2 regions of the Rossellomorea sp. DUT-2 genome follow, and region 2 is predicted to be linked to the other one. Evidence: a T-box and tRNA genes for the amino acid it is inferred to sense, from the RefSeq annotation. Region 2 holds a T-box; the other holds one or more tRNA genes.
The links. A T-box is a leader RNA that pairs with one kind of tRNA and senses whether it is charged. The one in region 2 lies ahead of alaS (alanine--tRNA ligase), so its partner is inferred to be a tRNA-Ala.

Region 1: it encodes a tRNA-Ala, which carries the amino acid that the T-box ahead of alaS (alanine--tRNA ligase) is inferred to sense. The anticodon was not compared.

The regions. Positions count from the first base shown of each region.
Region 1 is NZ_JBQPEO010000004.1:469,627-474,059, reverse strand. Features, by position in the region: gene nagE (N-acetylglucosamine-specific PTS transporter subunit IIBC) at 1-406, opposite strand, end outside; gene nagA (N-acetylglucosamine-6-phosphate deacetylase) at 638-1,846, shown strand; gene nagB (glucosamine-6-phosphate deaminase) at 1,833-2,582, shown strand; tRNA gene ACOSV2_RS17625 (tRNA-Ala) at 2,737-2,809, shown strand; gene ACOSV2_RS17620 (lactate 2-monooxygenase) at 3,120-4,337, shown strand.
Region 2 is NZ_JBQPEO010000002.1:710,970-715,402, forward strand. Features, by position in the region: gene alaS (alanine--tRNA ligase) at 1-1,511, opposite strand, end outside; T-box leader at 1,578-1,807, opposite strand; gene ACOSV2_RS09430 (AI-2E family transporter) at 1,884-2,963, opposite strand; gene ACOSV2_RS09435 (YrzQ family protein) at 3,068-3,199, opposite strand; gene ACOSV2_RS09440 (hypothetical protein) at 3,215-3,400, opposite strand; gene bioB (biotin synthase BioB) at 3,604-4,433, opposite strand, start outside.

The DNA.
Region 1 (4,433 bases), on a different contig from region 2:
CGGTTACAATCGGAACAAAACGTCTGCCCCCGAAGAAGCCCAGCCAGGCAGGAAGTTTAATATCATTGAAACGGTTATATAATAAACCTGCCACGACCCCGGATATGATCCCTCCGAAAATGGCCATGTTGGAATCCGGATCAAGGGCTTTTAACCCGCCCGTTAACACCAAATAACCGATGGCACCGGCTAATCCGGCCGTACCATTTCCATCTTTCGAAAATCCGATTGCCACCCCGATGGCAAAGATTAATGCTAAATTTTTAAATATGGCATCTCCTGCTTCAGACATGAACGCGATTCCCAATAAGTCATCCTGACCTAAACGCAGCAATAATGCAGCTGCAGGAAGCACCGCGATTGGAAGCATGAGCGATTTACCAATTCGTTGTAAGAAACCTAACATACTATTCTCTCCTTTTCTTCAAGTGAAAGCGTTTAAACAAAACAAATCATATCATTAAAAAGGAATGGTTGTCTATACCAATTTTATCAATATAAATAGAGATTTGATGAGATAATAGAGTCTAATTACTTTTGAAAATAACAAAATACACTGACCAAACACAAACTGGTATAGACATCTATACTAAACGATGTTATGGTAGAAGTGTAAAGTACTCAAGGAGTGATTTCAGTGACCTCAAATATAGAGAAACTACTTATCTTGGATGGAGACATCTATGCAGAAAATACAGTATATGAAAAAGGGTATATCAAAATAGCGAATGGAAAGATCACCGAAATGGGTGACCGTTCCCAGTTAAACGATTCTGAAGAATACAAAGTGATTTCGCTTCCCCATGGATATAGTGTTGTCCCGGGAATGATAGATATTCATATTCATGGAGTAAATGGTGCCGACACAATGGATGCCACGCGAGAAGCTCTTGATACGATGACCGGGACACTTCCGAAAGAAGGAACCACGAGCTTCCTTGCGACAACCATGACGGAAGCATCCGGTGCAATCGAAAAAGCCTTGACGGCAACGGCAGACTATATGTCAAACCATCAAAGGGGTGGTCAGGCAGAAATACTCGGCATTCATTTAGAAGGGCCATTCATTAACTCGGGTAAGGCAGGGGCACAGCCTCTGAACCGTATCCAAAAGCCAAATGTAGAAGTATTTAAAAACTGGCATGCTCTTTCAGGAGAGAATATTAAGTTGGTGACCCTTGCCCCTGAACTTGATGATGAATACGAATTGATCCGTTACTTAAAAGAGAATGGAATTGTCGCTTCAGTGGGCCATTCCAATGCAACCTATGATCAGGTCGGGAAAGCCATCGATGCAGGCTTGTCCCATGTTACCCACTTGTTCAATCAAATGTCGGGACTTCATCACCGGGAGCCTGGTATTGTCGGCGCCTCCTTCCTTCGAAAAGAATTAATGGTGGAATTGATTTCAGATGGTATCCACGTACGTCCAGAAATGGTCCAATTGGCATTCGATCAAATTACAGACGAGCGATTAATCCTTATCACTGATTCCATGAGAGCCAAGTGCTTGAAGAATGGCCAATATGATCTTGGCGGCCAGATGGTGACGGTTAAGGACGGGAAAGCATTATTAGACGAGGACACATTAGCAGGAAGCGTATTGAAGATGAGGGATGCCTTTACAAATATCCAGGAATTCACAACCGGGGATATGAGAAGTGCGATCAAAATGACCGCTGAAAACCCTGCCAGACAATTGAATGTCTTTGATCGAAAAGGAAGCCTTGCTCCCCGGAAAGATGCAGACCTCGTCATCCTGGACGAAAACAGAGATGTATACACAACAATTTGCAAAGGAAAAATAGCCTATATTCGAGAGGATGATACTCATGAAACTAATTGAAGTGAAAGACTACCAGGAAATGAGTCAAGTCGCTGCAGACTATCTATTATCCAAGGTGAAAAGCTCTAAACAACTGACACTGGGATTGGCCACAGGCGGAACACCACAAGGGCTTTATGAGGCATTGATCCATGACCATAAACAGAACAGGACTTCCTATCAACATGTATCTTCCTTTAATTTGGACGAATACATCGGGTTATCCGGTAAACACCCTAACAGCTATTACCATTACATGAATGATCACCTATTTAAACATATTGATATTGATTCAGAGAACACTCATATCCCTTCTGGAAAAGCAGTCGACCTCGAAAAGGAATGTGAGGCATATGATGAAAAGATCCGTTTACATGGAGGAATCGATCTTCAAATTCTGGGAATCGGCAGCAACGGACATATCGGATTTAATGAACCAGGTACTTCTTTTGATACTAACACCCACATTGTCGAGCTTGCCGAGTCAACACGCGAGGCTAATGCCCGTTATTTCGACTCGATGGATGAAGTACCTGCACAAGCCATCACAATGGGGATTTCTTCGATTATGAAAAGCAAAGAAATCCTTCTCCTTGTTTCAGGTGAGGCGAAACAAGTGGCCATGAAAAAGTTAGTTGAAGGAGAAATCTCTGAGAACTTCCCTGCTTCTATCTTGAATCGCCACGAACATGTCACGGTGATTGCCGATAAAGAAGCGCTGGCAATGGTGAAAGGGTTAGCGTTGTTGAATAGATGAAAGGATGAAGATGTGGAGTGAGTATCTTAAGTCCATGTCTGGAGAGCGGCGGACAATGGTTCGCCGCTCTTATATAAATTAAAGCTAAGAATATTATAAAAAAAGATTGACGAACGCTATGAACATTTCTTATAATTAATCTTGACCGATTCACGGGGCATTAGCTCAGCTGGGAGAGCGTTTGGCTGGCAGCCAAAAGGTCAGCGGTTCGATCCCGCTATGCTCCATACATAAAGAAGGCGTCCTTATTTTCAATAAGGACGTTTTTTTATGTTTTTAGATGGTTGGCGGTTCATCGATTCAGTGACAATGTATGTTTTACCGTCAACATAATACCTCATAGAAAATATCGTCGTCTCAAACATACTAATACCATAGGAGTCCGGTCGTATGATCGGTCTCTTTTTTCACCTTGAAATAAATTGACTTTTCTGAATTATGCAAGTACCATTTTCCTTATAAGGAAATCGCCTTTTACATACGCTTCCTTTTTATTTTTCGCACCTGTTCCGGCATAGAAGAAAGGAGAAGAATACCATGAATCAGTATGGAAACCATGTCCAAAATGAAATCTATCAGAGGAAGGTCCGTCCCTCCATTCCATTCAGGTTTGAAGAGCTTGAACTAATGGCCCGGGAAAAGCTTGAAGACGGTCCTTTTTATTATGTAGCTGGAGGTGCCGGCGGTGAGGATACGATGCGCGCCAACAGAAATGCCTTCGACCGCTGGCAGATTGTTCCCCGTATGCTGAATAACGTGGAAAACCGTGATCTGAAGGTAACTTTATGGGGAGATACATTCTCCTCCCCTCTTATGCTCGCTCCCATCGGAGTGCAATCCATCGTTCACCCTGATGGGGAGCTGGCGTCTGCACGTGCTGCATCATCCATGAATGTTCCGTTCATTGCAAGCTCAGCCTCTACTTACTCCATGGAGGAAATCGCTTCTGTCATGGGTAACTCCCCAAGATGGTTTCAGCTATATTGGAGCAACGACCGTGAGATTGCAGCCAGTATGCTGGAGAGGGCTGAAGCGTCCGGATACTCCGCAATCGTCGTTACTCTTGATGCCCCGATGATGGCATGGCGTGAATCAGACCTTGAAAACGCGTATCTTCCCTTTCTGTCGGGAGAAGGAGTTGGGAATTATGTGAGCGACCCTGTCTTTCGTTCAATGCTGAAAGATCCCCCTGAAGTTGACGGTAAGGCAGCTGCCACCCTTTGGTCCAAAGTGTTTGGCAATGCCAGTTTGACGTGGGATGACCTGGAATTCCTGCGAGATCATACAAGTCTGCCGATTCTTCTTAAAGGAATTCTACACCCCGAGGACGCAAAGCTTGCCATCGATCACGGAATGGATGGGATCATTGTATCCAATCATGGTGGAAGACAGGTTGACGGGGCCGTTGGAGCTTTAGGTTCATTGCCGGCTATTTGTCAGGTTGTGAATGGACGGATCCCTGTACTATTTGACAGTGGAATCCGACGGGGTGCGGATGTTGTGAAAGCATTGGCCCTCGGAGCGAGTTCCGTTCTCTTAGGTAGACCCTATATGTATGGATTGACCCTGGCTGGTGAACAAGGAGTGAAGGAAGTCATCCGGAATATACTGGCCGACCTCGATTTGACGTTAGCCCTTTCCGGTCAAGCATCCGTTTCTGAATTAAATCCATCTCTTCTGACCGACGTGCAAGACGTATCATTTCCTTCAAAGTCAGGAAGACCGGATACACAATCTGCCGGAATGAAGTCATGATGAAGCAGCCTCTGTCTAATTGACAGGGGCTTTTACGATCAGTTCATTTGTGTTTCGAGAGATCAGTCTCCAGCTATGCTTCCTCATGCAACTTTC
Region 2 (4,433 bases):
CCGCTCTCTGCGTAGAAAGGTGTCTGGTCCAGAATGAATTGACATTCCTGTCCTTTCTCTACTTTAGGCTGACGCTCATTGTCAACCAGCAGTTCAAGAATAGTAGCAGTCGTTTCTAGAGTGTCATACCCTACGAAGCGACTTTCTACCGTGATGTCACTAAGGACTCCGCCCTGCACCTGCATGCTTCCTACATCCTGGCGAGCCGATCTCGCTCTTTCACGCTGGGCTTCCATCTCTTTTTCAAAACCTTCATGATCCACTGTTAATCCTTCTTCTTCTGCATATTCTTCCGTTAACTCAACCGGGAAGCCGTACGTATCATACAAACGGAAGACATCCTCACCTGGAACGATCTTATTACCTGCAGATTTTTGTACCTTGATGATGGAAGAAAGAATTGCAAGCCCTTCGTTCAATGTTTCGTGGAAGCGATCTTCTTCATTTTTCACTACTTTTTGGATGAATTCCGCTTTTTGTTTCACTTCCGGATAGAAATCCACCATGATTTCAGAAACAACCGGGACCAATTCATACATGAATGGACGGTTGATTTCAATTTGTTTCGCAAATCGAACCGCACGGCGAAGCAGTCTTCTTAATACATAGCCGCGGCCTTCATTGGATGGAAGAGCTCCGTCACCGATGGCAAAGGAAACCGTTCTGATATGATCGGCGATGACCTTGAACGCTACGTCGATGTCACTGTCTATTCCGTAAGACTTACCGGAAATTTCTTCTGTCGCCTTTATAATTGGAATGAATAAATCGGTATCAAAGTTTGTCGGTACTTCTTGTACGACACATGCCATACGTTCAAGTCCCATACCGGTATCGATATTCTTCTTAGGGAGCGGAGTGTACGTTCCATCAGGGTTATGATTGAATTGTGAGAACACAAGATTCCATACCTCAAGGTAACGATCATTCTCTCCACCCGGATATAATTCAGGGTCTTCAGGATTGTCCCCATATTCCGGCCCACGATCGTAGAAGATTTCTGTATTCGGGCCACTTGGACCTTCCCCGATATCCCAGAAGTTCCCTTCGATGCGAATGATTCGTTCAGCTGGTACGCCAACTTTTTTGTTCCAGATGTCAAATGCTTCGTGATCTTCGGGATGAATGGTAACAGATAGGTATTCAGGATCAAAGCCGACCCACTTTTTATCCGTTAAGAACTCCCAAGCCCATTCAATCGCTTCTACTTTAAAATATTCTCCGATCGAGAAGTTTCCAAGCATTTCGAAAAACGTGTGATGGCGTGCAGTTTTCCCTACGTTTTCAATATCATTTGTACGAATCGACTTTTGGGCATTCACGATCCTAGGATTTTGAGGGATGACACGTCCATCGAAATATTTCTTTAATGTCGCTACCCCACTATTGATCCATAAAAGGGACGGATCCTCATGTGGAACTAATGGTGCACTTGGTTCCACCCCATGTCCTTTTTCCTGAAAGAAATCTAAAAACTTCTGACGAATTTCTGCGCCTGTTAATTTGTTCACTTGAAACTTCCTCCTTTAATGAGTATGTATAGTTAAAAAAGAATACAAAAAAGCCCTCATCCCTAAAACAGGGACGAGAGCTGTTTCTCGCGGTACCACCCTGGTTATGAATAAAGGAAAGCCCTTCCGCTTTTCTTATATTCATCCCTCAAAACACCTTAACGCGGATAGACGGCAGGCTTTACCTGCACTCAGGATTAGCATTCGGTTATCCTTCATCTAGAATCCCTTACAGCCTGGGGGATTCCTCTCTGGTAGATGGACTATAACGTACTGAGGTCCTTCATAGCTTTCATTTTATTCGAATACTTGTATATGTTGGATTATAGAAATATTCACTGTATTTGTCAATGTTGATTGTTATTTTTTCAGTTAATCTTCCCCTGCTGTATGAATGAAATGGGTTCGTCCATGTAAAATCGCTACTTTTACCACAGCTAAAAAAGGTACTGCCACAATCATGCCGATCACACCCCCTACTTCACCGCCAATGATAAGGGCAGCCATAATAAACAGTGGATGCATATGGAGGCTTTTTCCGACAATGAGGGGTGATAAGATATTCCCCTCCAGAAATTGAAGAATGACGACCATGATGACGACATATATCATCATATTGACGGAAATCGTACTTGCCACGATGGCTGCTGGAACGGCTCCGATAATCGGTCCGAAATAGGGTATTACATTGGTTACCCCAATGATTAATCCGAGTATCAAGGGATACTTCATACCAATCAACCAGAGCGTCAATGCTGAAAGTCCCCCAATGATCAAACAAACTAAAAGCTGTCCCCGGATATAGCCTCCCAGCGATTCATCCACGTCCTTTGAGAATGAAACAGCGCTGTTCCTCCATTTTTTTGGAGTAAGCTGCCACAGAAATTTTTTCACTTTCGTAATATCCTTTAATAAATAAAAGGATACGAAGGGAATGATCGCAACAAGCAGCAGGCTGTTCATAAACTTCATGACAGTAGCCAGAACGACTGCAACAAGCCCCGTCAACCAGGCTTCGATCCCGTCAATTCTTTCCTCTAATTGAGATTGTATCCCATCTGGCCAAGTGGAGGTCTCACTTTGCACATAATCCAGCCACCTCTGGTATTGCTTTGTAAATAGTGGCGCATTCTCTGATAAATCTTTCAGCTGATGTATGATGATCGGAGTTCCCTTGTAGACTGAGTATCCTAATCCTCCGAAGAATAGGATGTAGATGAGCATGATGGCTATTCCTCTATGAATGCCCGCCTCATGGATTTTTTCTACTATAGGATGAAGCAAGTAGGCAATGAAGCCCCCTATCAAAAAAGGCAGGAGCGAAAAGAACAATACTTCCAGGACCGGATGCCATACAGGCTTTAATAAATAGAGAATATATAGGAATAAAGCAAGAATAAGGGCAATTGAAAGTCGGTACAACCATTTGGCATAAGGTCTCTTTTCCATCATCAACACCTCCTTCTCTTCTCTATTGTTCGAAGATAGAAGGGTGTTTTATTCATTTAGGTGTAAACATAAAAAAAGACTGACCCGAAAGTCAGCCTTTTTAGCTGTTAAAAAAGTTTCTTTACTTGTTTACGAATTCGTTTCATTTGTCTTTGGTTCATCATGTTGGATCTTTGTGAATAGATGGAAGCCGCAATTCCTGCTCCAAAACCAACGATGGATGCAAATGTTTTGTTCAAGAAAGACACCTCTTCCTAGCTTAGTCGGCGTTCTTCCTCATCAAACAAGTCGTCTAAGGAGCTCAGTGATCCATCCTCTTCCACTTGATGAGTATGAATGACTCCCTTTGACAAGGAAAGCTCTATATAGCAACCCCAACAATAATATTGGTTGATGCCGATCTTTCCGATATCTTTGCTCTGACAATTTGGACACTTCATCGGTAAGGTTCACCTCTATTACACCAAAACCTGGTGTGTATTCCCTACCATCATGACCAATCCGGGCTTGTTTTATACTTGTTCAATGAGAATATCCGGCCAAACGATGTTTAATCACCGTTCTTATATAGTGTGGGATATTTTCTTGATTTCATAAGGAGTAACCTTTTCCAAAGCACCCACCAAATTTATTTATTCACTTTTCATGATGTTGCCTGCTCCCTTACTTCCTTCACATAATCAACTTCAAACCCCAGATCTTCAAGCATTTGGTGATCGGCTGTCCCTTCCTGACCGGCTGTCGTTAAATAATCACCAATAAAGATCGAGTTGGCCGGATAAAGTCCCAGCGGCTGTAAACTGCGCAGATTCACTTCCCGTCCCCCTGATATCCGGATCTCTTTTGTCGGGTTGATGAAGCGCATTAAACAAAGGACCTTTAAACAATATCTCGGATCGAGGTCGTTTGTTCCTTCAAGAGGTGTACCATCTATTGCATGTAAAAAGTTCACTGGAATAGAGTCGGCATCCAGCACCTTTAAGCTGCGGGACATATCGACCACATCCTGTAATGTCTCTTTCATGCCGACAATGATACCGGAACAGGGAGAAATCCCCTGTGCTTTCGCTTGTTCAATGGTATTCACCCTGTCTTCATATGTATGGGAAGTGGTGATGTTTTCATGATGGTTCTCTGAAGTATTGATGTTATGGTTATAACGGTCCACCCCTGCTTCTTTTAACCGTTTCGCCTGATCGTCTTTTAGTAAGCCTAAACATGCACATACTTTTAAATTATATTGCTCTTTGATTTCCTTTACTGCTGAAACCACATGATCGACTTCCCGATTGCTCGGGCCCCTTCCACTCGCCACAATACAATATGTTCCCACATTTAGCTGATGAGCATTTTCAGCTCCTTTTAGGATTGTCTCTTTATCCACCATACGATATTTCTCGATCGGAGCATTTGAAACAATGGACTGTGAACAATAGCCGCAGTTTTCAGGGCATAACCCTGATTTCGTATTGA